DNA from 4 places in the Pseudorhodoferax sp. LjRoot39 genome. Region 4 is predicted to be linked to each of the others. Evidence: predicted binding sites of a transcription regulator. Region 4 holds the regulator's gene; each other region holds the start of a gene.

Region 1 (7,367 bases), 750 kb from region 4:
GCCCTGCACGAACTGCTGCAGCCGCTGCTGGCCCTGGCTGGCGAACGCGCGGGCGGCGCCAAGGCCACGCCCGAGGCGCGGGCGCAGGAGCAGCGCGCCGCGCTGCTGGTGCTGGCCTTCTATGTCAACGGCAAGGGCCTGGCGGCCATCGCACCCGCCGCGGCCGACGGCCCGGCACCCAGGCCGCAGCGCGTGCACCTGGCCGGCCGTGGCGACCTGGCCCAGCACTTCAGCGTGTCGGCCGCGCTGGCGGCCGTGGCCGGCACGCCGCTCGCCGATGCCGTCGGGCTCTACAAGGAACTCGACGATGCGGGCGCCGGCGGCAGCGGCTTCTCGTTCGTGGACCTGGCCGCCGACCGCGCCGGCACGCGACTGGGCGCGCTGGCGGTCGGCCCGGCCGCGACCCAGGAGCGGCTGCAACGCCGCGTGGCCATCGGCCTGACCGAACCGGACCTGCTGCCCAATGTGCGCGACCTGCCCGAGTTCCTGCCGCAGGCGACGTTCCAGAAACGCTACGGTGAACCCGGCAGCCCGGCCTACAAGCGCATGCAGGCCGACATCGAGCGGCGCATCGGCGCGCTGGCGCTGTACCGCTGAGCCGGGCCCGGTGCATCTGCACCACGCCAGCCTGGCGGCCACCGCGGCGCGCTATGCTCGCCGGGCGTTCCCATTCCAGCCCTGTCCTGTATGCCTTTTCCGATTTCAGAACGCCAGGCCCTGCTCGCCGTGAAGGGCATCGGTCCCACCGTGGTGTTCCGTCTCGAGCAACTTGGCTTCGAATCGCTGGCGCACCTGGCCAAGGCCAATGCGCTGGACATCGTGTCCAGCGCGGCATCGCTGCTCGGCTCCAGTTGCTGGAAGAACAGCCCGCAGGCGCGGGCTGCGATCCAGGCGGCGATTGCGCTCGCCAAGAAACGCGCGGGCCCATGAGCGCCCTGCTCGACGAACTGCAGGCACTCGAAACCGAGCTGCACCATCCCGGCCGCCCCTGCACGCTGGCGCGGCTGGAGCGATTGCTGCATGCCGACTTCCACGAGGTCGGGCGCTCGGGCCGCGCCTACGACCGCGCGACCGTGCTGGCCTGGCTCACCACCAGCCAGGCCGCGCTGCCCGACGTGGCATCGGACGGCTTTCGCGTGGAGCGCCTGGCCGCGGACACTGCGCTGCTGCACTTTCGCTCCGTGTTGCGCGACGCGGGCCGGCCCACGCAGCACACGCTGCGCATGTCGCTGTGGGTCAGCACCGCGGCAGGCTGGCAACTGCGCTACCACCAGGGCACGCCGGCCGCCGTGCCCTGGTAGCGCCGCGCACGGCGTGGCCCTCCCCGGGGCGCGTCCGCGGGGTCCACCTGGCACTGCACGCCGGTTCGCCGGGCGTTCAGGCCAACGCCGACGCCGGGCCGAAGAACTCGTAGCGGGCCTGCGCCGGCGGCACGCCCAACGCGTGCAGATCGCGCCGCAGCTGCGCCATGAAGGGCTTGGGGCCCAGGAAGTAAGCGTCGAGATCGCGGTCGGCGGGCAGCCAGTCCTGCAGCCGCGCACGGTCGAGCCGGCCGATGGCATGCGCCGCGGGGCCGTCGCCGCCCTGCTCGTCATGGCAGTAGAAGACCTGCAGGTGCGGATGCCGGGCGGCCTGGGCGTCCACATGGGCGCGGAAGGCATGCACCTCGGCGTTGCGCGCGCAATGGATGAAGTGCACGGGCCGCTGGCCCGGCGCGGCCAGCGCGGCGTCCAGCATGGCCAGGGTGGGCGTGATGCCGACGCCGCCGCTGATCAGCACCAGCGGCTTGTCGCCCGCACCCAGCGTGAACTCGCCGGCCGGCGGGAAGACGTCGAGCAGGTCGCCCTCCTGCACGCGCTCGTGTAGGTGGTTGGAGGCCACGCCACCCGGCTCGCGCTTGACGCTGATGCGGTACCGCCGGCCGTCGGGCGCGGCCGACAGCGAGTAGTTGCGGCGGATCTCCTGGCCGTCCACGACCAGGCGCAGGCCCAGGTACTGGCCGGGGCGGAAGTCCAGCAGCGGCCCGCCGTCAGCCGGCACCAGGTGGAAAGAAGTGATCTCTGCACTCTCGCGCTGCTTCTTGGCCACGCGGAAGGCGCGCGCACCGCGCCAGCCGCCGGGGGCCTGGGCGTTGTCGGCATAGACCGCGGCCTCGGCGCCGATCAAGAGGTCGGCCAGCTGGCCATAGGCGGCGGCCCAGGCCGCGATCACGGCGTCGGTCGCGATCTCGGCGCCCAGCACCTCGCGGATGGCGCGCAGCAGGCTGTCGCCCACCAGCGGGTAGTGCTCGGGCAGCACCTGCAGCGCCACATGCTTCTGCACGATCTGCTGCGCCAGCGGGCCCAGGGCTTCGAGGCGATCGATGTTCTTCGCGTACATCAGCACACCGTTGGCCAGCGCGCGCGGCTGCTCGCCGCTGGCCTGGTGGGCCTGGTTGAACAGCGGCCGCACCTCGGGGTGGTCGCGGAACAGGCCCTTGTAGAAGTGCGTGGTCAGCGCCTCGCCGCCAGTTTCCAGCAGGGGCACGGTGCTCTTGACGATGTCGCGTTGCGCAGGGGTCAGCATGAGGGACTCGGTTGGTCAATGACATGCTTCTGCAGGCAGCCTTCGTGCCAGGGAGAAAGTCCTTTCACCACAACAGCTTGCCGCGCATCAAGTCAAAATGACATTACTCTGATTCCAGTCCAACTGACCTCTTTCGGGACATGATGACTCCCCAACTCCTGCTCGCTGCCATGCTGCCGCTGGTGGCCGACCTGGCGCGCCAGATCCCGCCGTCCGAGCGGTACCGGCGCCTGCTCGACGCCGTACGTCGCCTGCTGCCGGCCGATGCCGTGGCGCTGCTGCGGCTGGATGGCGACGCGCTGGTGCCACTGGCCGTGGACGGCCTGGCGCCCGACACGCTGGGCCGGCGCTTCCTGGTCGGGCAGCACCCGCGCCTGCAGGCCCTGCTGCAAGCGGAGGGCCCGCTGCGCTTCGCGCCCGACTGCGGCCTGCCCGATCCCTACGACGGCCTCGTCGAGCATGTGCACGGCCATCTGCCCGTGCACGACTGCATGGGCTGCGCGCTGCGCGTGCAGGACCGGCCCTGGGGCCTCATGACGCTGGACGCATTGGCGCTGTCGCGCTTCGACGGCGTGGACATGGTGGCGCTGCAGAGTCTGGCCGACCTGGCCGCCGCCACCGTGGCCGCGGCCGAGCGCATGGACGACCTCGCGCTGCGCGCCGAGGACGCCCAGCGCCGCGCCGAGCAGTACCGCCGCGCGGCCGGTGGCGAGCGCGCGCGCCGCCTCGTGGGCCGCAGCGCCGCCTACCGCGCGCTGTTGCGCGAGATCGCGCTGGTCGGCCCGAGCGACCTGACCGTGCTCGTGGGCGGCGAGACCGGCGTGGGCAAGGAACTGGTGGTGCAGGCTCTGCACGCGGCCTCGCCGCGCGCGGGCCGCCCGCTCGTGAGCCTGAACTGCGCGGCCCTGCCCGAGACCCTGGTCGAGAGCGAGCTGTTCGGCCATGTGCGCGGCGCCTTCTCGGGCGCCGTGGCCGAGCGCCAGGGCAAGTTCGAGCTGGCCGATGGCGGCACGCTGTTCCTGGACGAGGTCGGCGAGCTGCCGCTGGCGGTGCAGGCCAAGCTGCTGCGCGTGCTGCAGAACGGCCAGCTGCAGCGCCTGGGCTCGGACCGGGAGCACCGCGTGGACGTGCGCCTGGTCGCCGCCACCAACCGCGACCTGGCAGCCGAGGTGCGCGCCGGCCGCTTTCGCGCCGACCTGTACCACCGGCTCGGCGCCTACCCGCTGCAGGTGCCGCCGCTGCGCGAACGCGGCCGCGACGTGCTGCTGCTGGCCGGCGCCTTCCTGGAGGAGCAGCGCGCCAGCCTGGGGCTGGGCAATGTGCGCCTGGATGCGGACGCGCAGCAGGCCTTGCTGGCCCATGCCTGGCCCGGCAATGTGCGCGAACTCGAGCATGTGCTCGCGCGCGCGGCCCTGCGCGCGCTGGGCCGCCATGGCCAACGTCCGCGCGTGCTGAGCGTGGGCGCCGAAGACCTGGGCCTGGCGGCGCCGGGGCAGCCGCCGGCGGCTGCGGCCACGCCCGCCGCACTGCCCGCCGGCACCGTGCCGCTGCGCCAGCGCGTGCAGGCCTTCGAGCGCCAGGCCATCGAGCAGGCGCTGGCCGGCCATGCCGGCAACTGGGCCGCTGCCGCCCGCGCGCTGGACATGGACCGCGCCAACCTCGTTCGGCTCGCGCGTCGCCTGGGCCTGGCCGTACCGGCGCGCAACGGCCGGCGCGCGCCTGCTGGCTGATCAGCGCGACAGGTCGACCGCGTACTTCGACAAGCCCCTGCCCGAGCCGTCGTCGGCCGCCAGCAGCGAGATGTTGGACAGGCCCGCGGCCTGGGCCACCGGCAGCGCGTTCGGCGCGCTGCTGAACACCACCGGGCCGGCCGTCGCCACGCGCGTGAAGCGCCAGCTGCGCGCCGCACCGTCGTTGGCGCGCGTGACCGCCGGGTTGGCGCGGATGTGGTTGATCAGCACGTCGCGGTTGGCATCCGGCGAGGCCCAGACCGTGGCCGAGCCGTCCAGCTTGGGGATGAAGCTGGCGCCGCTGGTGGCGCGGTAGTTGTTGGTCGCGATGATGAATTCCTGCGTCGCCACGATGGGCTGGCCCAGGTAGGTCAGGTTCCTGATGCGGTTGCCCTGGGCCTGCGTCACGTCGATCTCGTACTGGATATCGGGCGTCGTGAACATGTCGAAGTTGTAGCCCGGGAAGGTGCTGATCAGCGCCTGCTCGCTTGTGGCCGCCGGGTCGATGCGGTTGAAGCGGCGCGCCGCTACCTCCAGCCACTGCTGGATGTCGGCGCCGTTGACCTTCACGGCGTAGACCGTGTTGGGGTACAGGTAGAGGTCGGCCGCGTTGTAGATGGCCAGGTTGCCGGCCGCCACGTCGGTGTAGTCGCCCGCGCCCTGGAAGCCGGACTTGAACGGCGCGCTGACCGACAGCACCGGCAGGCTGGCGACCTGCGGCAGGTTGGCCTGGATGTAGGCCGCCACGTAGCGCTGCTGCGCGGCGTTGACGATCTGGATCGCGCCCGGGTCGCCGACATCGGCGAACAGCGTGCTCATGCGGAAGTCGGTGCTGCCGATGGGCTGCTGCACGTAGGCGATGGTGGCCTGGTGCGGCGCCTCGACCAGCGGCGCGATGCTGGCATCCACGGCCACGTACTGGGCCGGGCTGGCCTGGGTCTGGATGTTGCGCAGCTCGCTCTTGCTGCTGGTCTTGTCCACGCTCCAGCGCGCACCGTCCCAGCGCAGCGCGAGCTGGACCACGCCCAGCGCCTTGCCCCAGGAACTCGGCATCACGGCCGGCACGCCATGCACGGTGCCGGCCGCGTTGTCCACGCCGGCCTGGGTGTAGGCCGGGCGCGCGCTGCGGTCGGGAAACACGCCGTGCTGGTGGCCCATGACCAGCGCGTCGATGCCGGCCACCTTGGCGAGGTGCAGGCCGGGGTTCTCCATGCTCGGGGCGTAGGGGCCAGCGTCCATGCCGCCATGCAGCAGCGCGATCACGATGTCGGCGCCCTTGGCGCGCACCTCGGGGAGGTAGCGCGTGGCGGCCTCGACAGCGCCCTCGACGCCGACCTTGCCTTCGAGGAAGCGCTTGTCCCAGTTCAGGATGCCGGGCGTGGTGAAGCCGATCACGCCGATCCTGATCGGCAGCGCGACCGCCGTGCCGTCGCTGCGCTTGGCCTGCACCGTGCGCTCCAGCACCGCATAGGGCTGCACCAGCGGCTGGTTCGATTTGTTGCTCTTGACGTTGGCCAGCACCATGGCGAAGCCCGGGCCGGCGCACTTCAGAGAGGCATCGACGCCATCGACGTCGAGGCCGCCGCCCAGCACCTGGTTCAGGAACGGCAGGCCGTAGTTGAACTCGTGGTTGCCGAGCGTGCCGGCGTCGTACTGCAGCGCGCCCATGGCCTTGTACATGGCGTGCTGCTGCGTGCAGGGAATGGGGTTGACGACGGCCTCGTAGTCGGCCAGCGCCGTGCCCTGGAGGGTGTCGCCGTTGTCCACCAGCAGCGTGTTGGCGAACTCGCTGCGCGCCTGGCGCACCAGCGTGGCCGTGCGCTCGAAGCCGTAGGACGGATCGGCCGCGAGCTTGAAGTAGTCGTAGCTGCGGACGTTGTTGTGCAGGTCCGTGGTGGCGAGCACGGCCAGTGTGGCCTGGGCCGGCTGCGGGGCGGGGTCGTCGCTGCCGCCGCAGGCGGCCAGCAGGGCCAGGACGCCGGCGGTGCACAGAGCCATGGAGAGACGGGCGGGGCGCAAGTGGGGGGTGGGATGGAGCGCGGTCACGCCCCTGATTCTTGGGGGCTGCCTTGACAGCCCTGTGACGCGCCGTGACGGTGCGTGACGGCCTCAGCCGCCGCTCTTGGCGCGCTCGTACAAGGGCATGACCTTGGGCAGGTTGCGCTCGATGCTGGTGATGCGCGTGCTGCCCGCGGGGTGGGTGCTGAGCCACTGCGGCGGCGCGCCCTGGGACGCGGCGTTCATCTTCTGCCACAGCGTGACCGCGGCGCGTGGGTCGTAGCCCGCCCGTGCGGACAGCTCCAGGCCCACGAGGTCGGCGTCGGTCTCGTTCTCGCGCGAGAACGACAGGCCGATCAGCTGCACGCCGCCGCCCACCACGGTGCGGCCCAGCGTGCCCAGGCCCAGCAGTTCGGAGAACACGTTGGCCCCCAGGTTGGTGGCAGCGCTCTTGCCGGCACGCTCGCGCGCATGCTCGCGCAGTGCGTGCGCGATCTCGTGGCCCATCACGGCCGCGACCTCGTCGTCGCTGAGCTTGAGCTGGTTCAGGATGCCCGTATAGAAGGCGATCTTGCCGCCCGGCATGCACCAGGCGTTGACCTGCTTGCTGCCGATCAGGTTGACCTCCCACTTCCAGTCCTTGGCGCGTGGGTTCCAGTCCACCGCGTGCGGAATGATGCGGGTGGCGATCGCACGCAGGCGCTGCAGCTGCGGGTTGTTGGCCGGCGCCAGCGCGTTCTGCTGGGCTGCCTCGCGCAGCACCTGGCGGTACTGCTGCAGGGCCGTGGCCTCCATCTGGTCGGCCGAGACCAGGCCGGTGAAGACCGAGTTCTGGCCGACATTGACACCCTCGCGCTGGGCCAGCGCCGGGGTGCTCAGCAGGGCGCCGGCCAGGCCGAGCGCGACGAGGGTCTTCAAGGGCTTCATCGGGTGCTTCGCGCGGCCGGTGACAGAAGGCCGCCACGTATTATTCCCAGATGACATCCCGACCGGCAAAGCCCGCAGAACTCGAGGTCGCACCGGCCACCATGAAGCCCTCCTGGGGCCAGACCCTGCGGGTCTACCTCGAGCCGG
Region 2 (7,367 bases), 2.0 Mb from region 4:
GGCCATCATCGTGGCCAGCGGGCTGTACCTGGTGCAGCAGGAGCGCCGCGCGCGCCAACTCGGTTAGCTAGTTCTTCTTGCGGGCGGCATGGTGCTCATGCCATTCGGCCAGCGAGAAGTCGGGGTAGCTGTCGAAACGCGGGTCGCCGCGCTTGCCCTCCACCGCCACCCAGTTGGCCTTGGAATCGAGCAGGATGTGCGCGTTCTCAGGTGGCACGGGGAGCGGTGTGTCGATGGCGCTCGCGTGCGGGTGCACGAGCTCGGGCCACTGCGGATCCCACAGCCACAGCGCACTGCCGCAGCGCCCGCAGAAGTGCCGCTGGCCGCTGCTCTGGCGGTCGGGCTGGCCCTCTTCGCGCAGGACGGCCTGGTACTTGCGCAGGTAACGCTTGCCGCGTACCTTCAGCGTGCCGGCATCGGCGCCCAGGTTGATCGCGTAGCCGCCACCGCCGGCCGTCTTGCGGCAGATCGCGCAGTAGCAGCGCATGAACGGCACCGGCGAGGACGACGCCACCGAGAAGCGGACGCTGCCGCAGTGGCAGGAGCCTTCGAGTTGCATGCAGGCCTCCAAAAGCAAAAACCGCCGGACAAGGCCGGCGGTTCAGGACAGGGAGCAGGTGGCGATCAGACCGAGAAGCTCGAGCCGCAGCCGCAGGTGGTGGTCGCGTTCGGGTTCTTGATCACGAACTGGGCGCCTTGCAGGTCTTCCTTGTAGTCGATCTCGGCGCCGACCAGGTACTGGTAGCTCATCGCATCGATCAGCAGCGACACGCCGTTCTTGGTCATGGTCGTGTCGTCCTCGTTGCTGATCTCGTCGAACGTGAAGCCGTACGAGAAACCGGAGCAGCCGCCACCCTGCACGAACACGCGCAGCTTCAGCTCAGGGTTGCCTTCCTCGGCGATCAGATCGGCCACCTTGGCCGCTGCGGCGTCGGTGAACACGATGGGATCGGGCATGACTTCGATGTTTTCGGCGACTGCGCTCATGGGGGTGCTCCAGAAATGGTCGGGCGATGCTAATGCAAACGCCCGACGGGCGCCCCGCGCGGCCGATTTGCCGGCTTCGCAGGTGCGGTCTTTCACAAAAAGAAAAACCGCCCAGCGGGCGGTTTTTCTCGGGTTCGCCAGGGCGCGATCAGCGCTTGGAGAACTGCTTGCGGCGGCGTGCAGAGTGCAGACCGACCTTCTTGCGTTCCACTTCGCGGGCGTCGCGGGTCACATAGCCGGCAGCGCTCAGTTGCGGCTTCAGCGTCGCGTCCCAGTCGAGCAGCGCGCGCGTGATGCCGTGGCGCGTGGCGCCGGCCTGGCCGGACTCGCCGCCACCGTGCACGTTGACCTGGATGTCGAAGGTCTCGACATGGTTGGTCAGCACCAGGGGTTGCTTCGCGATCATGATGGAGGTCTCACGGCCGAAATAGGCCTTGATGTCCTTGCCATTGACCGTGATGTTGCCGCTGCCCTTTTTCAGGAACACACGGGCAACGCTGGATTTGCGTCGGCCGGTGCCATTGTTCCAATCACCAATCATTGCGCGGCTCCTCAGATTTCCAGGGCTTTGGGCTGCTGGGCGGTATGCGGATGTTCCGCGCCGCCGTACACCTTCAGCTTCTTGATCATGGCGTAGCCCAGCGGGCCCTTGGGCAGCATGCCCTTGACAGCCTTCTCCAGCGCGCGGCCGGGGTGCTTGGCCTGCATGTCGCGGAAGTTGGTCGCCGTGATGCCACCGGGGAAACCGGAGTGGCGGTAGTACACCTTGTCCAGGGTCTTGGCACCGGTCACGCGCAGCTTGGCTGCGTTGACGATCACGATGAAATCGCCGGTGTCGACGTGAGGCGTGTAGATGGCCTTGTGTTTGCCGCGCAAACGGAGAGCAACTTCGCTGGCTACTCGTCCGAGGACCTTGTCGGTCGCGTCAATCACAAACCATTCATGCACGACCTCAGCGGGCTTTGCGCTGAAAGTAGTCATGTTTCTCTTCTTTAAAAAGACAGGTTTGGGCGGCTCTTTTCCACGGTCGGTGCTTCTCTGAAGGAGCCTCTTAGGTGGGTTTGGGCAACCCGGTACTTGCGCACTTCATGCCCTTTCGCCGCGGAGCCAGCCAGTCGCTGCGAAACCGCGCATTATAGGCAGAACCGGCGGCCGCGCCAACTAGGGGCCATAAGGGCGCTGGTTGTCGCGCAGGCGCCGTGCGTTTTCAACGCATACCGGCATGGCCGCATAGGGCGCCTGCTGGCAGGCCCGGAACAGGCACATCGGCCGCGTGAGGAAGTTGCTGTCGGGGCAGATCTGCTCGGCCGACAGCGCGCGCGGCGCGGCCGGGGGCGCTGGACGGCGCGCCGCCGGGGGCGCGGCGACTTGGGTCGGCAGCTCCACGGGCGCCGGCGGTGCAGGCGGCATCGGCGCGGGCGCCGGTGGCGGCGTTGCCACCTCCACCGGGGCCCCGACCTCCGCTGGCGCTTTGGCCGGCGCCAGCACCGCCTCTGCCGGGGGCGGATTGCCAGGCGAGGCCACGATGCCCACGGCCACCAGCAGACCCAGGATCAGCGCAGCCACCCCGGCCCTGGGCCCCCAGTGGCCCGGGGCTGGCCGCGACGCCATGGACGGCGGCACCGCGGCCGGCCTGGCGGCAGGCGCAGGCACGATGGTGTCCATGGTGCGGCTCTCCAGCGGCGCCTGCCATTGCGTGGGCGCGTCCTGGTGCAACGGGCCCGTCGGCCGGCGCGGCGCCTGCCAGCCGGGGCCGAGCTCGGCTCGCCAGTCGAAGCGCTCCATGCCTGGCACCGGCTGCAATTGCAGCAGCGCGCCGAACGCAGCCAGGTCGCACGGCCGCCGCTGCGGATCGAGCGCGAGCCCGGCCGTCAGTGCCTGCACCAGCGCCGGTGAGTACGCCAGGCCATGCACGCTGTGCAACGCCCGCACCAGCTCGGCCGGCGGGCGCAGGCTGTCGCGCAGCACGCGCACGCTGGCCGGCACAGGCGGCGCCTGGTTCAGGCAGCCGTAGACCACGGCCGCCAACGCATAGACATCGCTCCACGGCCCCTGGCGCATGCCTTCGGCGTCGGCGTACTGCTCGATCGGCGCGTAGTTCACCTTCAGGATGGCGGTGTGCTGCGGCGGGTCCTGGCCCAGCGCCTGGCGCGCCGCCCCCAGGTCCAGCAGCACGGGCGGGCCGATGTCCTGCAGGAAGATGTTGTCGGGCGAGATGTCGCGGTGCACCGTGTCGCGGCGGTGCAGCAGTTCGAGCGCCTGCAGCACCGACCACAGCAGCTTGCGCAGCCAGGGTTCGGGTGGCGGGGTGCGCATCTGCGCGCAGGCTTCCTTGAGCGTCACGCCCTGGTACAGCGGCATCGCCATGTAGGCCGTGCGGTTCTGCTCCCAGACGCGCAGCACCTTCACCAACGCGGGGTGGTCGAACTGCGCCAGCAGCCGGGCCTCGTTCATGAACGAGCGCAGGCCCTCCTCGAAGCGCTGCGCATCCGCCCCGGTGCGCAGCGTCACCACCTGGCCGACGCGGTCGGCCAAACCGCCCGGCAGGTACTCCTTGATCGCCACCGTGCGGTGCAGCGAGTGGTCGTAGGCGCGGTAGACCATGCCGAAGCCGCCCGCCCCGAGCAGGCCGTGCAGCTCGAACTCGGCCAGCCGCGTGCCGGGCGGCAAACCCTGGAAGAGATGGTGGGCGGCGGCGTTCACGGGGCAGGGCTGGCAGGCGGCAACGCCGGCCAGTGTAGAGGGCGCCCGCCGCGGCACCCGGCACCGGTACCATTGGCCGATGTTCAGTTACCGCCACGCCTTCCATGCGGGCAACCACGCCGACGTGCTCAAGCACCTGGTCCTGGTCGCCACCCTGCGCCACCTTGCCGAGAAGGAGACCGCGCTGGCCCTGCTGGACTCGCACGCCGGCGCCGGCCTGTACCGGCTCGATGGCGACTACGCCGCCACCAGCGGCGAAGCGGCCGATGGCGTGCTGCGGCTGCTGCAGGTGCCAGCCGCCGAGCGCAAGGACTGGCCCGCCGCGCTGACCGACTACATGGAGCTGCTGGCCGGCTTCAACCCGAACGGCGGCCACCGCATCTACCCGGGCTCGCCCTTCGTGATGCACCGGCTCGCGCGCCCGCAGGACCGGCTCAAGCTGTTCGAGATGCATCCCACGGACGGCAAGACGCTGCAGGCCAACATCGAGCAGCTGGAAGCCGGCCGCCAGATCGCGGTGTTCCGCGAGGACGGCTTCGAAGGCGTGCGCCGCTTCCTGCCACCGCCCTCGCGCCGCGCACTGTTGTTGTGCGACCCGAGCTACGAACTCAAGAGCGACTACGGCCGCGTGGTCGAGCTGCAGACCATGGCGCTGCAGCGCTTTCCGACGGGCAGCAGCATGGTCTGGTACCCCATCATCGCGCGCAACGAGGCGCACATCCTGCCGCGCAAGCTCAAGAGCGTGGCCACGCGCGCGGGCAAGCCCTGGCTGCACGCCACGTTGACCGTCAAGGCGGCCAAGCAGGTGGCCGCAGGCGAGCGCCGCCCGGGCCTGCCGGGCAGCGGCGTGTTCATCGTGAACCCGCCCTACACGCTCAAGCCGGCGCTGGAACAGACACTGCCGCTGCTCGCGAAGCTGCTGGCGCAGGACGAGAACGCCACCCACACGCTGGAAACGCAGGGCGGCTGAGCGGCGGGACAGCGCCGCCGCCGCTGCTGCTGCTTTAGAAGTGGTAGTCGGCGCGGATCATCGGCGTCTTGGCCAGCGAGCCCGGCACGCTGTGCGGGTTGCCGAACTTGTTGCGCCAGTACTGGTAGCCGACGCCCACGCGGAACGAATTCTTGCTGGCGCCGATGTGCGGCGACACGTCGTAGAACAGCGTCATGTCGAGGTTGGTTTCGGGCGAGGTCGGGTTGTTGCCAGGAGGAAATTCGTTGTAGCCCTTGTCGCCGATGTAGTTCAGGAAGCCCTCGAACGACAGGCCGGTGTTGCCCACCGGGATGCCCCAGACAACATTCAGCATGGGATGCACGTCGTACGAATAGCGCTCGGCGACGCCGACCGGCTTGTTGCTCTCCCACAGCGCGTACACACCGATGTTCAGGAAGCCGGCTGGCACATCCATCATGAGGGTGGGACCGACCACCACCATGCGCTTCTTGGAGCCGTAGCCGGGGTCGTTCTTGGTGTTCACGTCGAAGCCGGCCGTCAGGCCCAGGCCCTTGACCGGACCGAACGCCAGCGATTTGCCCGTGACCTTGCCCAGGTCCAGCGTGTGGCGGTAGACCACGTAGATCTCCTGCGCATTGCTGTCCTTGCCGTCGGACATCAGGAAGTCGACGTTGAGGAAGTTGCTGCCGTACTTGTAGCCGCTGGCATGCGTGAAGTTGACGATGGTCTTCTCGATGTCCTGGCTGTTGTAGGGCTCGGCGAACTTGGTGCCCCAGCGCACGCCCATGGAGGTGTCGCTCCAGTCGGCGGCCTGGGCACCGATGGCTGCGCAGGTCAGTGCGGCGGCGGCCGCGAAACGGAAGATGTAGTGGTTTTGGTGCATGGGGAAGGTTCCTGTTGTTGTCGCACAGCCGTCACAGCAACCAACGTGCCATGTACTGCGTGGACCATCGTAGCCATGCCCGGCACCGAGAACATCCGACTTCCATTGCGGACGCGATACGGAATTGCATATATCGCGCAGCCGCGGCGCGCACCCATCCGCGTGCGTCGGGCCGGGAACATCAAGGCGGTGCGGCCAGCAACTCGCGCGCGACGGCGACGAACGAGGCCAGCACGGCCAGGCCGGCGTCCTCCTTGCGCCAGGCCAGCGCGCCCACCGTCAGCGGCACCAGGCCGCGCACAGGCACCAGCCGTGCACCGCGCATGCCGGCCTGCGCCAGCGAGGCCGGCACCAGCGCCACGCCGAGCCCGGCCGCCACCATGGCCACCACCGTCAGCCACTGCCGTGCCGCATGGCGCGTGCGCGGATGGATGCCGGCCCGGTTGAACACCGCGATCACGTTGTCGTAGTTGGCCGGTGCCACGTCGCGCGCGAACATCACGAAGTTCTCGTCGGCCAGGCGCTTCAAGTCGATGCTCTTCTCGCCCGCGAGCGGATGCGCCTCGGGCAGGCAGCAGACCAGCCGGTCGTCGGCCAGGGGCAGGCTGGCCAGTGCCGCCGGAAAGGCCTTGGCGTTGAGGAAGCCGGCGTGCATCTGGCCGTGGCGCAGCGCCTCCAGTTGCTCGGCCGAGGACATCTCGCGCAGATTGACCTCGATGTCGGGCCGGCGCGCGCTGAAGGTCTCGACGATGCGCGGCACCTCGCGGTAGACCATGGAGCCGGTCATGCCCAGCTCCAGCCGGCCGCGCATGCCCGCGGCCACGGCCTGGGCCGCCTCGCGCGCCGCGGCCACGCGCTCGAGCACCAGCCGCGCCTGCGCCAGGTAGGCCGCGCCGGCCGGCGTCAGCGTCACCTGCTTGCTGTTGCGCTCGAGCAGGCGCACGCCGAGCTCCTCCTCCAGCGCCTTGATGGCCGAGCTCAGCGGCGGCTGGGTGATGGCCAGGCACTGGGCGGCACGGCCGAAGTGCAGTTCCTCGGCAAGGACGACGAAGTAGCGCAGCAGGTGCAGTTTCACGGCAGGGGCGGCACGGGTGGACGGGCCGGCAGTATCGTGCGTCCCGGCACCGGCCAGGGCGCCCTAACATGGCGCTCCATGCCCGAGCCCTCCCCGCCCTCCGCCAGCACCGATGCGCGCGTGCTGCGCGAGCAGGTGGCGGCGCTGTACGCCACCATGCCGGCCTCCACCGCCATCGACGTGCTGCTGGCCTGGGGCCTGTGCGCCCTGCTGTACTGGCAGACGCGCGATGGCGGCATCCTCATCTGGCTGGGCCTGCACTTCATCCAGGTGCTGCGCTACCCGCTGATCCACGCCTACTTCCGCGACCCGCACGCGGCCGAGCGCAGCGCCTTCTGGGCCTGGCGCCCTGGCTGTTCCTGCCGGCCGACAGCCTGCCGCTGACGGCGCTGATGATGCTGACCATGCTGACCATGCTGGGCCTGTGCAGCGGCGGCGTGCCCTCGGTGGCGCCGCGCTGGCCCTCGGTGCTGGCCTTCATCGTGCCGATGACGGTCGGGCTCATCACGGCCCTGGCCTGGCGCGCCGACACCATCCACCTGTTCCTGGCGGCCTGCGCCGTGCTGCACGTGGGCGCCACGCTGCACTTCGCGCACGCCCAGCACAAGCTGCTGACCATCGCGCTGGCCACGCGCTTCGAGAAGGAGGCGCTGGCGCAGCAGGTGCGGATCACCCAGCAGGCCAGCGAAGAGAAGACGCGCTTCTTCGCCGCCGCCAGCCACGACCTGCGCCAGCCTCTGCACGCGGTCGCGCTGTTCGGCGTGGTG
Region 3 (7,367 bases), 3.4 Mb from region 4:
GCTGGGATCTGGACAGCACCGTGGCGCTGGCGCAGGCACTGCAGGCGCGCGGCTGCGCGGCCATCCACGTCTCTTCGGGCGGGGTCTCGCCGCGGCAGGCCATCGCGCTGGGGCCGCTCTACCAGGTGCCGTTCGCCGAACGCCTGAAGGCCGAGACCGGCCTGCCGACCATCGCCGTGGGCCTCGTCACCGAGCCCGAGCAGGCCGAGGCCATCGTCGCCGAAGGCCGGGCCGACGCCGTGGCCCTGGCCCGCGGCCTGCTCTACGACCCGCACTGGCCCTGGCATGCCGCGGCCAGGCTCGGCGCCCAGGTGGTCGCGCCGCGCCAGTACTGGCGCTCGCAGCCGCGCGAATTCAAGGATCTGTTCGCAGGCGCGGCGTTCGGGGCGCGCTGAGCGGCGGCGCCGCCGGGCTGGCAGCTTGCGCGCGCAGCGCCTCGGTGGTCTCGTGCGCGCCGGTGGGCGACCAGCCCGGCGGCATGGCCAGGTGCCCCAGCAGCGCGCGCAGGCTGCGTGCGCGGGCAAGGTCGCGCGCCAACGCGATCCACTGCGCCAGCTCCACACGGAACGGGTTGCGGCTCGTCATCGGGTGCACCAGGCCGTAGCGGCACGGCAGCGCGTCGCGCTCGGCCACGTAGGTGCCGAACAGCCGGTCGAAGACGATCAGCACACCGCCGTAGTTGGCGTCCAGGTACTCCAGGTTGGCCGCATGGTGCACGCGGTGGGCCGAAGGCGTGTTGAGCCAGTATTCCAGCCAGCCCAGCCTGGGGATCCAGGTGGCGTGCAGCCAGAACTGGTAGAGCAGGTTCAGCGTCAGCGCGGCCAGCACCAGCCGCAGCTCGAAGCCCAGCCAGACCAGGGGCAGCAGGAACACCACGTTGCCGGTCAGCTTGCCGAACATGCCGATGCGCAGCGAGGCGCCCAGGTTCAGCTGGTTGGGGGTGTGGTGCACGGCATGGTTGCACCAGAACCAGCGCACGCGGTGGCCGGCGCGGTGCAGCCAGTAGTAGAAGAACTCCAGCAGCACGAAGAGCAGCAGCGCCGCCGAGACCGAATCCACCGGGATCGTCGCCAGCCGGTGCTGCTCGACCCAGCGCACCAGCGGCGCGGCGATGGTGAACGGCACGAAGACCGTGAGCGCGATGCGCCCGGCATAGTCGAACAGCGAGACGCCGTAGGCCCGCCAGTCGTAGCCCCCACGCAGCGACAGCACGACGGCCTCCAGCAGCGACAGCGCCAGCACGGCGGGCGCGGCACCGAACAGCAGGATCTTCTCGATGGTGTTCATGGCGTGGGCATCTGGGGGCGGCCGATTGTGCGCGCGTGCGCGCGCCAGGGCGAGGCACGCAAACCCGCGGCCCGTCTGTGGCAGCATCGCCACGTGAACGACAGCCTGCCCCCATCCCCGCCCGCGCAACCGCGCAATCCCCTGCACGGCCTCACGCTGGAGCGCATCCTGACCGAGCTCGTGGCCCATTTCGGCTGGCCCGAGCTGGGCCAGCGCGTCCCCGTGCGCTGCTTCACGCACGACCCCAGCATCGCCTCCAGCCTCAGGTTCCTGCGCAAGACGCCGTGGGCGCGCGAGAAGGTCGAAGGCCTGTACCTGTTCATGCTGCGCGAGCAGCGCCGCGCCGGCCGGGCCTGAGAACCCCATGAGCGAATTCAGCGACAACCTGCACGAGGTCTTCGAGCGCTTCGGCCGCATCGCGGTGCGCCGCATGTTCGGTGGCCATGGCGTGTTCCACGAGGGGCGCATGTTCGCGCTGGTGGCGAGCGGACGGCTGTACCTCAAGACGGACGCGCAGAACCGGGCCGCGTTCGAGGCCCGCGGCCTGCCGCCCTTCGAATACGCGCGCCAGGGCGCGACCGCGCGCATGAACTACCACGAGGCGCCGGCCGAGGTCTTCGACGACCGCGAGGAGGCCGCGCGTTGGGCCCGCCTGGCCTGGGACGCCGCCTTGCGTGCGGCCAAGCCCGCGCGCCCGGCCGCCGCGAAGCAAGGCAGCGCGCGCCGCTGAAGCCCATGGCCGCCGACCTGCGCGCGCAATACGAAGCCGAGGTCGCCGCGCTGCGCACCGCGGCCGAGCAACGCCTCGCCACGGGCAGCGGGGAGGAGCAGGTGGCGCGCTGGACCGTGGCGCAGCGCAATGCGCTCAAGCAGCGCTTTCGCGCCGGCACGCCGGCCGACGAACTGGCCCGGCTCGAGGCCTGGACCCGCTCGCGCTACGGCAACGCGCTGGGCCCCTCGGCCGAGCAGCTGCACGCCCAGGGCAAGTCCTGGCGCCAGATCATCGACGGCGCCGCCCGGCCCGGCCGCTACCGCGGCAAGCCCTGACAAATGACCATGGCATGCTGCAGGCATGCGCTGGCCCACCCTGCCCTTCCTCACCCCCCACCGTCCGGCCCTGAACCTGGCCCTGCAGGGCGGCGGCGCCCACGGCGCCTTCACCTGGGGCGTGCTGGACGCCCTGCTGGAGGCCGACCGCTTCGCCATCGCCGGCATCAGCGGCACCAGCGCCGGCGCCATCAACGGCGTGCTGCTGGCCCATGGGCTGGTGCAGGGCGGACCCAAGGCCGCACGCGCGGCGCTGGCCGGCTTCTGGAGCGCCATCGGCACGCGCGTGCCCTTCGAATGGCTGACCGTGGGCGAGGACGATGCGCTGGCCTTCAACCCGCTGGCGCGGCTCATGCTGCAGTGGTCGCAGCTGTTCGCGCCGCACGAGCTCAACCCGCTGGGCCGCGATCCGCTGCGCGAACTGCTGGCCGAGCAGCTGGACTTCGCCGCGCTGCGCCGGGCGGACGCACCGCGGCTGGCGATCGCCGCCACGCATGCCAACAGCGGCCGGCTCAAGGTCTTCGACAACGCGGCGCTCACCCTGGACGCGCTGCTGGCCTCGGCCTGCCTGCCCACGCTGCACCACACAGTGGACATCGCCGGCGAGCCCTACTGGGACGGCGGCTACAGCGCCAACCCGGCCCTGCTGCCGCTGCTCGCGGATGCGCGCTGCGCCGCCGACACACTGCTCGTGCTGCTGGCGCCGCGCCAGCATGCGCGCACGCCGCGCCAGCGCGCCGAGATCGCCGAGCGGGCGATGGACATCGCGTTCCAGGCGCCCTTCCTGCGCGAACTGGAGCTGCTGGCCACGCTGCAGGCCGATGCCGGCCAGCGCTGGTGGCCCGACGGCGGCGTGGCCGCGCGCATCGCCCGCGCGCGCTGGCACCTGGTGGACGGCGGGCCGGTACTGGCCGCGCTGCGCGGCGAGACGCGGCTGATCGCGCACCTGCCCTTCCTCGAGCGCCTGCGCGACGCGGGCCGCGCGGCGGCGCAGGCCTGGCTGGCCGGGCCCGCGCGCCAGGTGGGCCAGCGCGGCAGCACGGGGCTGCGCGCGGTGGCCCAGGGCTGAATCAGCCCTGCTTGCCGTTCTTGCGGCGGCGCACGCCGGCCAGGCCCAGCAGGCCCAGGCCCACCAGCGCGACCGAGGCCGGCTCCGGCACCTCGGTCGCGACCACGCGGAACGCGAAGTTCACCGTGTAGTCCTGCCCTTCGGGCGTGGCAAAGCCATAGCAGCCGGCCTCGTAGCCCGCCGCCACGCACTGCGCGTCGGTCAATTGGGTGAACGAGGGATCGGACACGAATTCGAAGCTGTATTCGTAGCCGTTGTAGGTAAAGGATTCACCGAAAGAACCCACCAGGACGAAAATGTCGCTGCAGGGATTGGTTTCCTGTACGGGGCAGGTGGCGTTGGTATTGGGCGTTTCCAGGAAATAAACGCTGTAGGCCGTGGAAAATGCCTGCTCGACGCCATCGGCATACAGCGTCAGCACCGAATCGATCTTAGTGGTGGACAGCGTATAGCTGTTGGCGCCCAGTGCGTTGTTGTTGTAGTGGGTGTAGCTGTTGGCGGCGACGAAGCTGCCGTTGGTGTCCACGGTGCCCGTGGCCGGCGTGTTCGTGATCTCCAGGCCGCTGCGCGTGCCGGCGGCGATGCTGCCGTTCTTCTGGCCCCACTGCAGCAGCGTGTCGCTGGTCCAGTAGCTGGTGCTGCTGTTGACCGGGTTGGCCGGGTTGGTGCCCGAACTCACGAAGGTCGTCACCGAGGGGTCGGTGTCGAACGCGCTGGTGATCGCGTAGGTCCAGGTGGTGACGGGTGCCGCCGAGGCCGCGCAGGCGGCCAAAGCCAGGGTTGCCGCAAGGCCGGCGCGGGTGAATGTGATGTGTCGCATAACAGATCCTCAAATGCTGAAACAGAAGAAAGCCAACCGGGGTTGACCCTTTTGAATCAGCAATCTGCATGCCCTTCTCGATATTCTCCATTGCCGTCAGGCTCTTTGAATTGATCGAAGAATGCGGAGAATCACTGGCTGTCAGTTATTCCGACGATGGCTCTCGATATTCGGTGATTTCGATCGACATCCGGAGTATCGAAACATCACACGCATTCACTTCGGCGCACGCGGCGTCATATTCGGCCGATTCAATGCACGTGGCCGCCGGCCGGTGCGGCCTGCCCCTCGGGCACGCCCACCGGCACCTGCACCTCGCGCTGGCTGGCCGCGCCCCTGGCGTCGATGAAGCGCAGCGTCAGCGGCAGCTGCGTGCCCTTGGCCAGCGGCTGCTTGAGGTCCATCAGCATCAGGTGGTAGCCACCCGGCTTGAGCTCCACGGTCTGGCGCGCCGGCAGTGCCAGGCCGTCCTTGAGTTCGCGCATGCGCATGGTGTTGCCGTCCATCTGCATCTCGTGCAGCTCGGCCACGCCGGCCAGCGGCGTCGCCACACCCACCAGGCGCAGGCCCTGCGGCGCGCTGAGCTGCATGAAGGCGCCCGTGCCGCTCTGGCCCGGCACGCTGGGCCGGGCCCAGGCGTTCTTCACGTCCACCGCGGCCACGCCGGGCGGCAGCACGTCCAGCCGGGCCGCCGGGAACGGCAGCTTGGCGCTGGCGTCGGCACCCGGCAGCTGGGCCCAGTCGGCGCTCTGCGCGCCGCAGTCCTGGCGCACCGGGAACCACAGCGTGCCCGGCTGGCCGGTCAGCTTGCCGCGCACCACAAACTCGGCACGCTCCTTGTCGGGCAGCGCGCTGGCGGCGTCGGCCGTCCAGCGCACCTCGCGTGCGCTGCTGGCAAGCGTCCAGCCGGCGCGCGGCTGGGCCTCCACCAGCGTGAAGCCCTCGGGCAGGCGCACCGTGACGGCGGTGGTGGCGGCCGTGTCCTTGCAGGCATGGCCGACGCGGAACGCGGCCTCGTAGTCGCTGCCGGCGGCGGCCCCGCCGGGCGGCAGCGTGATGTGGGCGAAGGCCGGCGCGGCGGCGGCGATCAGGGGCAGGAGCAAAGAGCGCATGACGGTGGTCCTTGTGTCAGAGGTCGAACTGGAGCTGCGCGTGGTAGGTGCGCTGCGGATAGGGGTGGAAGGCCCAGAACTGCTGGTTGTTGAGGTTGTCGATGCCGAAGGCGGCCGACCACTGCCGGTCGATCTGCCAACGCAGCCGCAGGTCCAGCGTGAGGTAGCGGCTGGCCCCGAAGTAGGTGAAGGGGTTGGTGTCGCTGTTGTCCAGGTTGCTGTACTGGCGGCCGCTGTAGCGCGCGGCCAGCGTGGCGGACCAGCGGTCGTCGGCCCGCCAGGTGGCCAGCGCCGTGGCGCGCCAGCGCGGCACGCGCGGCTGCCACTTGCCCACGCTGGCCGGGTTCGCCGCATTGGCCACGGTCTTGCTGTTGGCGAAGGTCAGGCTGCCGGAGAGATCCAGGCCGCGCAGGGCCACATCGCTCGCGTTGGCCGCCAGCTCCACGCCGACCGTGCGCACCTTGTCCACGTTCTGCACGCGCGAGACCGTGCTATTGGGGATCAGCTGGCTGATGAGCGCATCGCGCGTGGTCTCGTGGAACAAGGTGGCGCGGGCCAGGCCGGTGCCGAGGTCGCGCTCGGCCGTGAGTTCGCTGGTCCAGGATTTCTCGGGCTTGAGATTCGGGTCGTTGACGAAGTCCAGCGCGCCGCCCGAGGTGGCGCCATACAGCTCGCCCACGGTGGGGTAGCGCACGGCGCGGCCGAGCGAGGCCTTGAGCACGGTCTGCGGCGTGAGTTGGTATGCCAACGCGGCCTTGGGCGAGACGTCGGACTGGCTGCGCGCAGCGTAGGCCAGCCGGCTGCTGGCCATGGCGCTCAGGCCGTCCTCGGCCTGCCAGCGCTCAAAGCGTGCGCCCAGCACGGCCTTCCACTGCGGTGCGAAGGCCCAGGCGTCCTGCGCCCAGCCGTACCAGGTGCTGGTGCGGCCGCCGACCTGGCTCACGAGCGCGCCACCCTCGCCGCTGCGCCAGTCGCTGGAAACCGCCGTCTTGGCGATGTTAAGTTCATAGGCATCGCGGCCCAGACCGAAGTCCACGGTGTGTTCCCCGCCGACGCCCTGCGGCCGCCAGGTGCCCTTGGCCGCGAACTGGTTCCAACCCGTGCCGTCCTGCGTCTGCAGCGTGCCAGCGCCGCCGTTGGCGGCCTGCGGCAGCGCAGTGGTGGGCGCGCGCTGGCGGTCCCGGGCGTAGTCGTACAGGCTGGCCACGAGCTCCCAGTCCCAGGTGCCCTGGGTGCGGCTCTTGAGCGAGAAGCCGTGCATCCAGTGCGTCTGCGCGTCGTCGGTCGAGGGGAAGGCCGTCGCGCCCAGCTGGTAGCTGCGCCCGTCGATCTGCACCGGGCCGCTATAGACGGGGTTGCCGGCCGCATCGCGCAGCCAGCTCTGCGACCGGCCTTCGGACTGGTTCTGCCACCAGCCCAGGGTGTAGCTGGCGCGCAGCTGCGGCGTGATGTCGTAGGCCAGCTTGAGCTTGGCCTGGTCCTGCACGGTGGTGTACTGCGTGGCGCTGCCCAGCAGCCACCAGGGCTGGCCCGTGAGGTTGCGGCCCGGCACCGCGCCCGTCACGGGCACGCCGCTGCCACCGGCCTGGCCGGCCGACTGCAGCGCGGTGGCGAAGGTCTGCGGCTGGCCTTCGCTGCGGCCGCGCTGCAGCGCCAGCCACCAGGACCAGTCGCCGCTCCTGCTGCCCAGCGAGGCGCTGGTCTGCCAGGAGGTGAAGGTGCGGTCCGTTCCGTACAGGCTGTTGGGCTGGGCCGCGTAGCCCAGGCGGATGTGGGCCTCCAGCTTCTTCGGCATGCGCGTCACGTAGTCGACCACGGCGCCGGCCGAGTTGCCCGGGTAAGCGGCCGAGAACGGGCCGTACATCACGTCCACGCGCTCGATCTCCTCGGGCGTGACCAGGCCCCAGCGCGGCGCGTAGTTCGTGCCGTTGGCGATGCCGTTGCCCAGGAAGTTCGACAGCAAAATGCCGTCGGCATAGACGGCCGAGCGTGCGCTGTTGCCCGTGCCCGAGGCGCGCGTGGACAGGATGGC
Region 4 (7,367 bases):
CGCCGCACGCCGGTCCGCAGGGCGGGTGGTTGCAGGTGCAGACCGCACGCGCCGCAGAACCGGCCAGCCAGCATGCCGACTTGCTGGCCGAGCGCCTGCCGGATGCGGCACCGCTGCCCTGGCTGCAAGGCGGCCAGACGCTGGCGGTGGAGGGCCGCTGGCTGGTCGCCCGCGGCCTGGCGCAGCCGCCGGCCAGCCCCGTGCCGGACACCCTGGCCTACGCCGCACTGCCGGTGGGCGCGCCCTGAGCCCGATGTGTAACCGGTCGGCGCGATGGCGCCACCTAAAATCCCGCGGATGTTCTCCGTCAAACAAGAATTGCTGGCCGCGCTGGGCGCCGCGCTGGAGCAGGTTTCCCCCGGCGCCGGCGCCCGCGCGGCCTTCGAAACGCCCAAGGTCGCCGCCCACGGCGACCTGGCCTGCACCGCGGCCATGCAGCTGGCCAAGCCGCTCAAGCTCAACCCGCGCCAGCTCGGCGAGCAGTTGCGCACCGCGCTGCTGGCGCAGCCGGCCGTGGCGCAATGGGTCGCGGCCATCGACATCGCCGGTCCTGGCTTCCTGAACCTCAAGCTCAAGCCCGAGGCCAGGCAGCAGGTGGTGCGCGAGGTGCTGGCCCAGGGCGAGCGCTTCGGCATGCAGCCGGCCAACGGCCGCAAGGTGCTGGTGGAGTTCGTCTCTGCCAACCCGACCGGCCCGCTGCACGTGGGCCACGGCCGCCAGGCGGCGCTGGGCGACGCGATCTGCAACCTGTACCAGTCGCAGGGCTGGGACGTGTGGCGCGAGTTCTACTACAACGACGCCGGCGTGCAGATCGCCACGCTGACCAACTCCACGCAGCTGCGCGCCAGGGGCGTCAAGCCCGGCGATGCCGGCTGGCCCGAGGCCGCCTACAACGGCGACTACATCGGCGACATCGCCACCGACTTCCTCGCGAAGAAGACCGTCAAGGCCGACGACCGCGAAGTGACCGCCAGCGGCGACGTGGACGACCTCGATTCGGTGCGCGAATTCGCGGTGGCCTACCTGCGCCGCGAGCAGGACCTGGACCTCAAGGCCTTCCAGGTGCGCTTCGACAATTTCTACCTGGAGTCCAGCCTGTACACCTCGGGCCGCGTCGATGCCGCCGTGGCGCGCATGCAGGCCTCCGGCAAGACCTACGAGCAGGACGGCGCGCTGTGGCTCAAGTCCACCGACTACGGCGACGACAAGGACCGCGTGATGCGCAAGTCCGAGGGCGGCTACACCTACTTCGTGCCCGACGTGGCCTACCACATCGCCAAGTGGGAGCGCGGCTTCACCAAGGTCGTCAACATCCAGGGAACGGACCACCACGGCACCATCGCCCGCGTGCGCGCCGGCCTGCAGGCGGCCAATGTCGGCATCCCCGAGGGCTACCCCGACTACGTGCTGCACACCATGGTGCGCGTCATGCGCGGCGGCCAGGAGGTCAAGATCTCCAAGCGCGCCGGCAGCTACGTGACGCTGCGCGACCTGATCGAGTGGACCAGCAAGGACGCCGTGCGCTTCTTCCTGCTGAGCCGCAAGCCGGACACCGAGTACGTGTTCGACGTCGACCTGGCCATCGCCCAGAGCAACGACAACCCGGTCTACTACGTGCAGTACGCCCATGCGCGCATCTGCTCGGTGCTGGCGGCCTGGGGCGGCGACCGCGCCAGCCTGGCCGGTGCCGACCTGTCGGCGCTGCAGAGCCCGCAGGCCGATGCGCTGATGCAGCTGCTGGCCAGGTACCCCGACATGCTGACCAGCGCGGCGACGGATTTCGCGCCGCACGACGTGAGCTTCTACCTGCGCGAGCTGGCCTCCTGCTACCACAGCTACTACGACGCCGAGCGCATCCTGGTCGACGAGCCGGCCGTGCGCACCGCGCGTGTGGCGCTGGTCGCGGCCACGGCGCAGGTGCTGCACAACGGCCTGGCGCAACTGGGCGTGAGCGCGCCCGAGAAGATGTGACACCCCGATGACGCAAGCACAACAACGCAAGCGGCCGGCGGCCAAGTCCGGCGCCAAGGTGGGGCGGGGACAGACCGGCGGCACCATCATCGGCTTCATCGCCGGCGTGGTCGTGGGCCTGGTGGCGGCGCTGGCCATGGCGGTCTACGTGACCAAGGTGCCGGTGCCCTTCATGAGCGGCAAGACCCCGTCGGGCCGGCCGGTCGACGACGACGCCGAGACGCGCAAGAACCAGAACTGGGACCCGAACGCGCCGCTGCACGGTCGCAATCCGGCACGCCCGGCGGCACCCGCGTCCGTGCCCGCAGCCACGCCGGTGCCGCCGCCCGCGGTGGCCACGCCGGCCCCCGCTCCCGCACCACGCGTGGACAGTGCGCCTGCCACGGCGCGGCCTGCCGCGCCCTCGGCCGATCCACTCGGCGACCTGGCGCGCGCCCGCGCGGGCGGCACGCCCGCGCCCGCCGCGGCCCCGGCGGCAGACCCGTTCGACTACTTCGTCCAGGCCGGTGCCTTCCGCACGGCCGACGATGCCGAAGCCCAGCGCGCGCGCCTGGCCATGATGGGCCTGGAAGCCCGGGTGACCGAGCGCGAGCAGGCCGGGCGCACCGTCTACCGCGTGCGCATGGGCCCCTACCGTTCCCGCGAGGAAGCCGAACGCACCAAGGCGCGGCTGGACGGCACGGGTGCCGATTCGGCCCTGGTGCGCGTGCAGCGCTGAAGCCCCTTGCGGATTGAAACTTTTTGCGACCGATGCCGGTCACACCGGCCCTAGGAGTGAAACCAATGAAACGTCGTGAGTTCTCGAAAGCCGGCCTGGCCGTGTCCGCACTGGGCCTGACCCAGGCCCCCGCCGTGTGGGCGCAAGCCAAGGCCGGCACCGACTACCTGGTGCTGGACAAGCCAGCCGGCACCGAAGCCCCGGCAGGCAAGATCGAGGTGGTCGAGTTCTTCTGGTACGCCTGCCCGCACTGCAACGCCTTCGAGCCGGCGCTGGAGTCCTGGGTCAAGCAACTGCCCAAGGACGTGGCCTTCCGCCGCGCGCCCGTGGCCTTCCGCAACGACTTCGTGCCGCTGCAAAAGCTCTATTACGCGCTGGAAGCACTGGGCAAGGTCGACGACCTGCACCGCAAGGCCTTCTACGCCATCCACGTGGACAAGCAGCGCCTGAACACCGACGACACCGTGATCGCCTGGGCTGCCAGCCAGGGCCTGGACAAGGCCAAGTTCACCGAGGTCTACAACTCGTTCAACGTCGCCACCAAGGTGCGCAAGGCCACCCAGCTGCAGGACGCCTACAAGCTGGCCGGCGTGCCCGCCATCGGCATCAACGGCCGCTACTACACCGACGGCACGCTGGCGCAGAACATGAACCGCGCCCTCACGGTCACGGACCAACTGATCGTCGAGCAGCGCGGCAAGGCCAAGTCGTAGACTGCGGCGATATTGCACTGCACAATGGCCCGCATCAGCGGGCCATGTCGTTTTTGCATTCGCTCACGCCCGCTACAATGGCCGAGCAAGATTCGTGCCTTTCATGAAACCCACCACCGCCTCCTTCCTCGTCAGCCTGGCCCTTGCCCTGTCTTCCGGACTGGCGCTGGCCGAACGTGCCGACCGCGACAAGCCCATGAACGTCGAGGCCGATGCCATGCGCTACGACGACCTCAAGCAGGTCAATGTGTTCACGGGCCGCGTGGTCGTGACCAAGGGCACGATCCTGGCGCGCGGCGCGCGCGTGGAGGTGCGCAAGGACGCCCAGGGCTACCAGTTCGCCACCATCACCGCGGCGCCGGGCGAGCTGGCCTACTACCGCGAAAAGCGCGAAGGTGTGGACGAGTATGTCGAGGGCCAGGGCGAGGTGATCGACTACGACGGCAAGGCCGACAAGGTCATCTTCACCCGCCGCGCCGTGATGCGCCGCTTCGTCGGCAGCACCATGAACGACGAGGTGACGGGCAACGTCATCGTCTACAACAACGTGACCGAGGTCTTCACCGTCGATGCGGCCAAGCCCGGCAGCACCAACCCCGACGCACGCGTGCGCGCCATGCTGTCGCCGGCGCCATCGGCCAGCGCGCCCAAGGCCCCGGCACAGCCGAGCGCGCCGCTCAAGCCCAGCACCCGGCTCGGCAGCACGGAGAAGAACTGAGGTGGGGGCCGCGGACAGTGCTTTCGGCGAGGTGGGTGGCAGCCGCCTGGTGGCGCGCCAGCTGGAGAAATCGTACGGCAGCCGCAAGGTGGTGCACGACGTCTCGCTGACCGTCAACAAGGGTGAGGTCGTGGGCCTGCTGGGCCCCAATGGCGCGGGCAAGACCACCTCCTTCTACATGATCGTGGGCCTGGTGCGGGCCGATGGCGGCCACATCGCCATCGACGGCCAGTCGGTCGAGCACATGCCGATCCACCGGCGTTCCAGCCTGGGCCTGTCCTACCTGCCGCAGGAGGCCTCGATCTTCCGCAAGCTGACGGTCGAGGAGAACGTGCGCGCCGTGCTGGAACTGCAGCGCACGCCCGAGGGCAAGACGCTCACCCGCAAGGAGATCGAAGCGCGCCTGACCGGCCTCTTGCAGGACCTGCGCGTGGACCACCTGCGCGACTCCTCGGCGCTGTCGCTGTCCGGCGGTGAGCGCCGGCGCGTGGAGATCGCGCGCGCGCTGGCCACGCAGCCGCGCTTCATCCTGCTGGACGAGCCCTTCGCCGGCATCGACCCGATCGCCGTGATCGAGATCCAGCGCATCGTGAGCTTCCTCAAGGGCCGTGGCATCGGCGTGCTGATCACCGACCACAACGTGCGCGAGACGCTGGGCATCTGCGACCACGCCTACATCATCAGTGAAGGCCGGGTGCTGGCCAAGGGCACGCCCGCGGAGATCGTCGACAACGCCGAAGTGCGCCGGGTCTACCTCGGCGAGCACTTCCGGATGTAAGGCCCCCCGCCCCGATGAAGCAAGGCCTTTCGCTCCGCGTCTCCCAGCACCTGGCACTGACCCCGCAGCTGCAGCAGTCGATCCGGCTGCTGCAGCTGTCCACGCTGGAGCTGTCGCAGGAGGTCGAGCAGATGCTCGACGAGAACCCGTTCCTGGAGCAATCCATGGACGAGGCGCCGGGCGAGGACTTCGGCCTGGCCCAGGCCGACACCCCGGTGCGCGAGGAAGACCGCGACACCGAGGCCGTGCTGTCCAGCGGGTTGGACTACGCCACCGAGGCGCCGGCCGAGAACCGCAACGAATCCGAATCGCCGCTGACCGGACAGGCCGACGAGCACGATTGGGGCGGCGATGGCACCCACGACGTGGCGCCCGACGACGGCGAGTGGGGCGGTGATGCGCTGCCGCGCAACGGCGCCACGCAGGGCGAGGACGGCGAGGCCGATGCCACCGAGCTGGCGCGCAGCCAGGAGTCGCTCACCAGCTTCCTGCACCGCCAGGCGTTGTCGCTGCGCCTGTCCGAGGAGGACACGGCCGCGCTGCGCTTCCTGATCGAGTCGCTCAACGAGGACGGCTACCTCGAAGACAGCCTGGAAGAGCTCGCCGCCGGTTTCGCCGGCGACGACCCCGAGGCGCACGAGGAACTCGTGCACCGCTTCACCGTGGCCCTGCGCCTGCTGCAGAACCTGGAGCCGCCCGGCGTGGGCGCGCGCAACCTGGGCGAATGCCTGGCGCTGCAGATCCGCGCCCTGCCCGAGGACGAGGTGCCGCCCCCGCTGCGGCGCACGGCGCTGCGCATGTGCCGCCAGTCCATGGACCTGCTGGCGCGGCGCGACCTGCGCCGCCTGGCCAACCTGTGCGGCGACAACGAAGCCGGCATCAAGGCCGCGCTGGCGCTGATCACGCGGCTGGAGCCCAAGCCCGGCCGCAAGTTCGTCGACGTGGAGCGCAATGTCATCGTGCCCGACGTCATCGTCGTCAAGAGCGGCCGCGGCGCCAACGTGCGCTTCCGTGCCCAGCTCAACGCCGACGTGATGCCGCGCCTGCGCGTGCACGACATCTACGCCAACGCGCTCAAACAGCACCGCGGCGGCGGCCGCGAGGCCTCCGACACCGCCGCGCTGCAGCAGCGCCTGCAGGAGGCGCGCTGGTTCATCAAGAACATCCAGCAGCGCTTCGACACCATCCTGCGCGTGTCCAACGCCATCGTCGAGCGGCAGAAGAACTTCTTCACGCACGGTGCGCTGGCCATGCGCCCGCTGGTGCTGCGCGAGATTGCCGACGAGCTGGGCCTGCACGAATCCACCATCAGCCGCGTGACCACGGCCAAGTACATGGCCACGCCCTTCGGCACCTTCGAGCTCAAGTACTTCTTCGGTTCCTCGCTGGGCACCGAGACCGGCGGCAACGCCTCGAGCACGGCCGTGCGCGCACTGATCAAGCAGTTCGTCACGGCCGAGGACAGCAAGAAGCCGCTGTCGGACAGCCAGCTCTCCGAGATGCTCAAGGAGCAGGGCATCGAGTGCGCACGCCGCACCGTCGCCAAGTACCGCGAAGCCCTGCGCATCGCCCCCACCAACCTGCGCAAAGCGCTGTGATGAGTCCACCCCGTTTGGATGGCTCACTGCGTGTAGCCATCCCATCCCCCTCCAGGGGCGCCGCCAGCGGCCGGGCAGAGCCCGTTCCGCGGCGTCTGCTGGCATGGCCTGCTCCGCGGCCTTCTGAACCGCGCTGTGCAAGCCGACCTTGTGCTTGGCACGCGGCGCGCGGCGCCATGGAGCACTGAAATGCAAAACCTGCGCTTGTTCCTGCCCTGTGCGGCAGGTGTCGAAGCCATGCTGGCCGACGAGGCCGCGCGCATCGCCGGCGCGCCCGTCCAGGCCCGCCGTGCCGGCGTTCGGCTGACCGCCTCCTGGCGCGACGCCATGCGGCTGAACCTGCACAGCCGGCTGTGCCAGCGCGTGCTGATCGAGTTGGCCCACGGCGACTACCGCCAGGAGCAGGATCTCTATGCGATCGCCTCCAACGTCGCCTGGGAAGCCTGGTTCACGCCGCGCCAGAGCTTCAAGATCGAACTCACGGCGCAGCACAGCCCGCTGCAGAGCCTGAACTTCGCCGCGCTGCGCATCAAGGACGCCATCGCCGACCGCTTCCGCGACAAGACCGGTTCGCGGCCTGACGTGGACACGCGCTTTCCCCAGGTGCGCGTCTACGCCCACCTGACCACCGACCGGCTGCAGCTGTACATCGACAGTTCCGGCGAGCCGCTGTTCAAGCGCGGCTGGCGCGAAGACAAGGGCGACGCCCCGCTCAAGGAAACCCTGGCCGCCGCCATGCTCGCGGCCAGCGGCTGGGACGCCCAGACGCCGCTGTACGACCCCTGCTGCGGCAGCGGCACCATCGCCATCGAGGCCGCGCAGATCGCCTGCGGCATCGCGCCGGGCCTGAACCGGCGCTTCGGCTTCGAGC

What was found. The regulator sigma-54, encoded in region 4, starts transcription at its own class of promoters, with help from an activator protein. The targets are predictions, from matches to a motif close to TGGCANGNAANCTGCTTT.
Region 1: hmpA (NO-inducible flavohemoprotein) is a predicted target of sigma-54. The motif match lies at 2,598-2,615, and genes of this name have one in related genera.
Region 2: ACSQ4M_RS11965 (outer envelope protein) is a predicted target of sigma-54. The motif match lies at 5,559-5,576, and genes of this name have one in related genera.
Region 3: ACSQ4M_RS18265 (THxN family PEP-CTERM protein) is a predicted target of sigma-54. The motif match lies at 4,280-4,297, and genes of this name have one in related genera.

What each region holds. Positions count from the first base shown of each region.
Region 1 covers NZ_CAXUQL020000001.1:1,294,866-1,302,232, reverse strand. The annotation lists gene ACSQ4M_RS06200 (hypothetical protein) at 1-597, shown strand, start outside; gene ACSQ4M_RS06195 (helix-hairpin-helix domain-containing protein) at 688-930, shown strand; gene ACSQ4M_RS06190 (DUF4440 domain-containing protein) at 927-1,301, shown strand; gene hmpA (NO-inducible flavohemoprotein) at 1,378-2,565, opposite strand; gene norR (nitric oxide reductase transcriptional regulator NorR) at 2,709-4,295, shown strand; gene ACSQ4M_RS06175 (bifunctional 2',3'-cyclic-nucleotide 2'-phosphodiesterase/3'-nucleotidase) at 4,296-6,293, opposite strand; gene ACSQ4M_RS06170 (M48 family metallopeptidase) at 6,405-7,220, opposite strand; gene ACSQ4M_RS06165 (AmpG family muropeptide MFS transporter) at 7,271-7,367, shown strand, end outside.
Region 2 covers NZ_CAXUQL020000001.1:2,525,071-2,532,437, reverse strand. The annotation lists gene ACSQ4M_RS12000 (DMT family transporter) at 1-67, shown strand, start outside; gene ACSQ4M_RS11995 (GFA family protein) at 68-559, opposite strand; gene erpA (iron-sulfur cluster insertion protein ErpA) at 625-987, opposite strand; gene rpsI (30S ribosomal protein S9) at 1,136-1,528, opposite strand; gene rplM (50S ribosomal protein L13) at 1,540-1,968, opposite strand; gene ACSQ4M_RS11975 (serine/threonine protein kinase) at 2,149-3,690, opposite strand; gene ACSQ4M_RS11970 (23S rRNA (adenine(2030)-N(6))-methyltransferase RlmJ) at 3,770-4,660, shown strand; gene ACSQ4M_RS11965 (outer envelope protein) at 4,695-5,525, opposite strand; gene ACSQ4M_RS11960 (LysR family transcriptional regulator) at 5,707-6,600, opposite strand; gene ACSQ4M_RS11955 (hypothetical protein) at 6,679-6,984, shown strand; gene ACSQ4M_RS11950 (hypothetical protein) at 6,996-7,367, shown strand, end outside.
Region 3 covers NZ_CAXUQL020000001.1:3,922,341-3,929,707, reverse strand. The annotation lists gene ACSQ4M_RS18295 (NADH:flavin oxidoreductase/NADH oxidase) at 1-395, shown strand, start outside; gene ACSQ4M_RS18290 (sterol desaturase family protein) at 355-1,287, opposite strand; gene ACSQ4M_RS18285 (VF530 family DNA-binding protein) at 1,381-1,644, shown strand; gene ACSQ4M_RS18280 (TfoX/Sxy family protein) at 1,652-2,017, shown strand; gene ACSQ4M_RS18275 (hemagglutinin) at 2,023-2,334, shown strand; gene ACSQ4M_RS18270 (patatin-like phospholipase family protein) at 2,360-3,403, shown strand; gene ACSQ4M_RS18265 (THxN family PEP-CTERM protein) at 3,405-4,223, opposite strand; gene ACSQ4M_RS18260 (copper chaperone PCu(A)C) at 4,475-5,335, opposite strand; gene ACSQ4M_RS18255 (TonB-dependent receptor) at 5,352-7,367, opposite strand, start outside.
Region 4 covers NZ_CAXUQL020000001.1:543,555-550,921, reverse strand. The annotation lists gene ACSQ4M_RS02575 (hypothetical protein) at 1-248, shown strand, start outside; gene argS (arginine--tRNA ligase) at 298-1,971, shown strand; gene ACSQ4M_RS02565 (SPOR domain-containing protein) at 2,030-2,689, shown strand; gene ACSQ4M_RS02560 (thiol:disulfide interchange protein DsbA/DsbL) at 2,755-3,402, shown strand; gene lptA (lipopolysaccharide transport periplasmic protein LptA) at 3,506-4,120, shown strand; gene lptB (LPS export ABC transporter ATP-binding protein) at 4,122-4,898, shown strand; gene ACSQ4M_RS02545 (RNA polymerase factor sigma-54) at 4,913-6,496, shown strand; gene ACSQ4M_RS02540 (THUMP domain-containing class I SAM-dependent RNA methyltransferase) at 6,686-7,367, shown strand, end outside.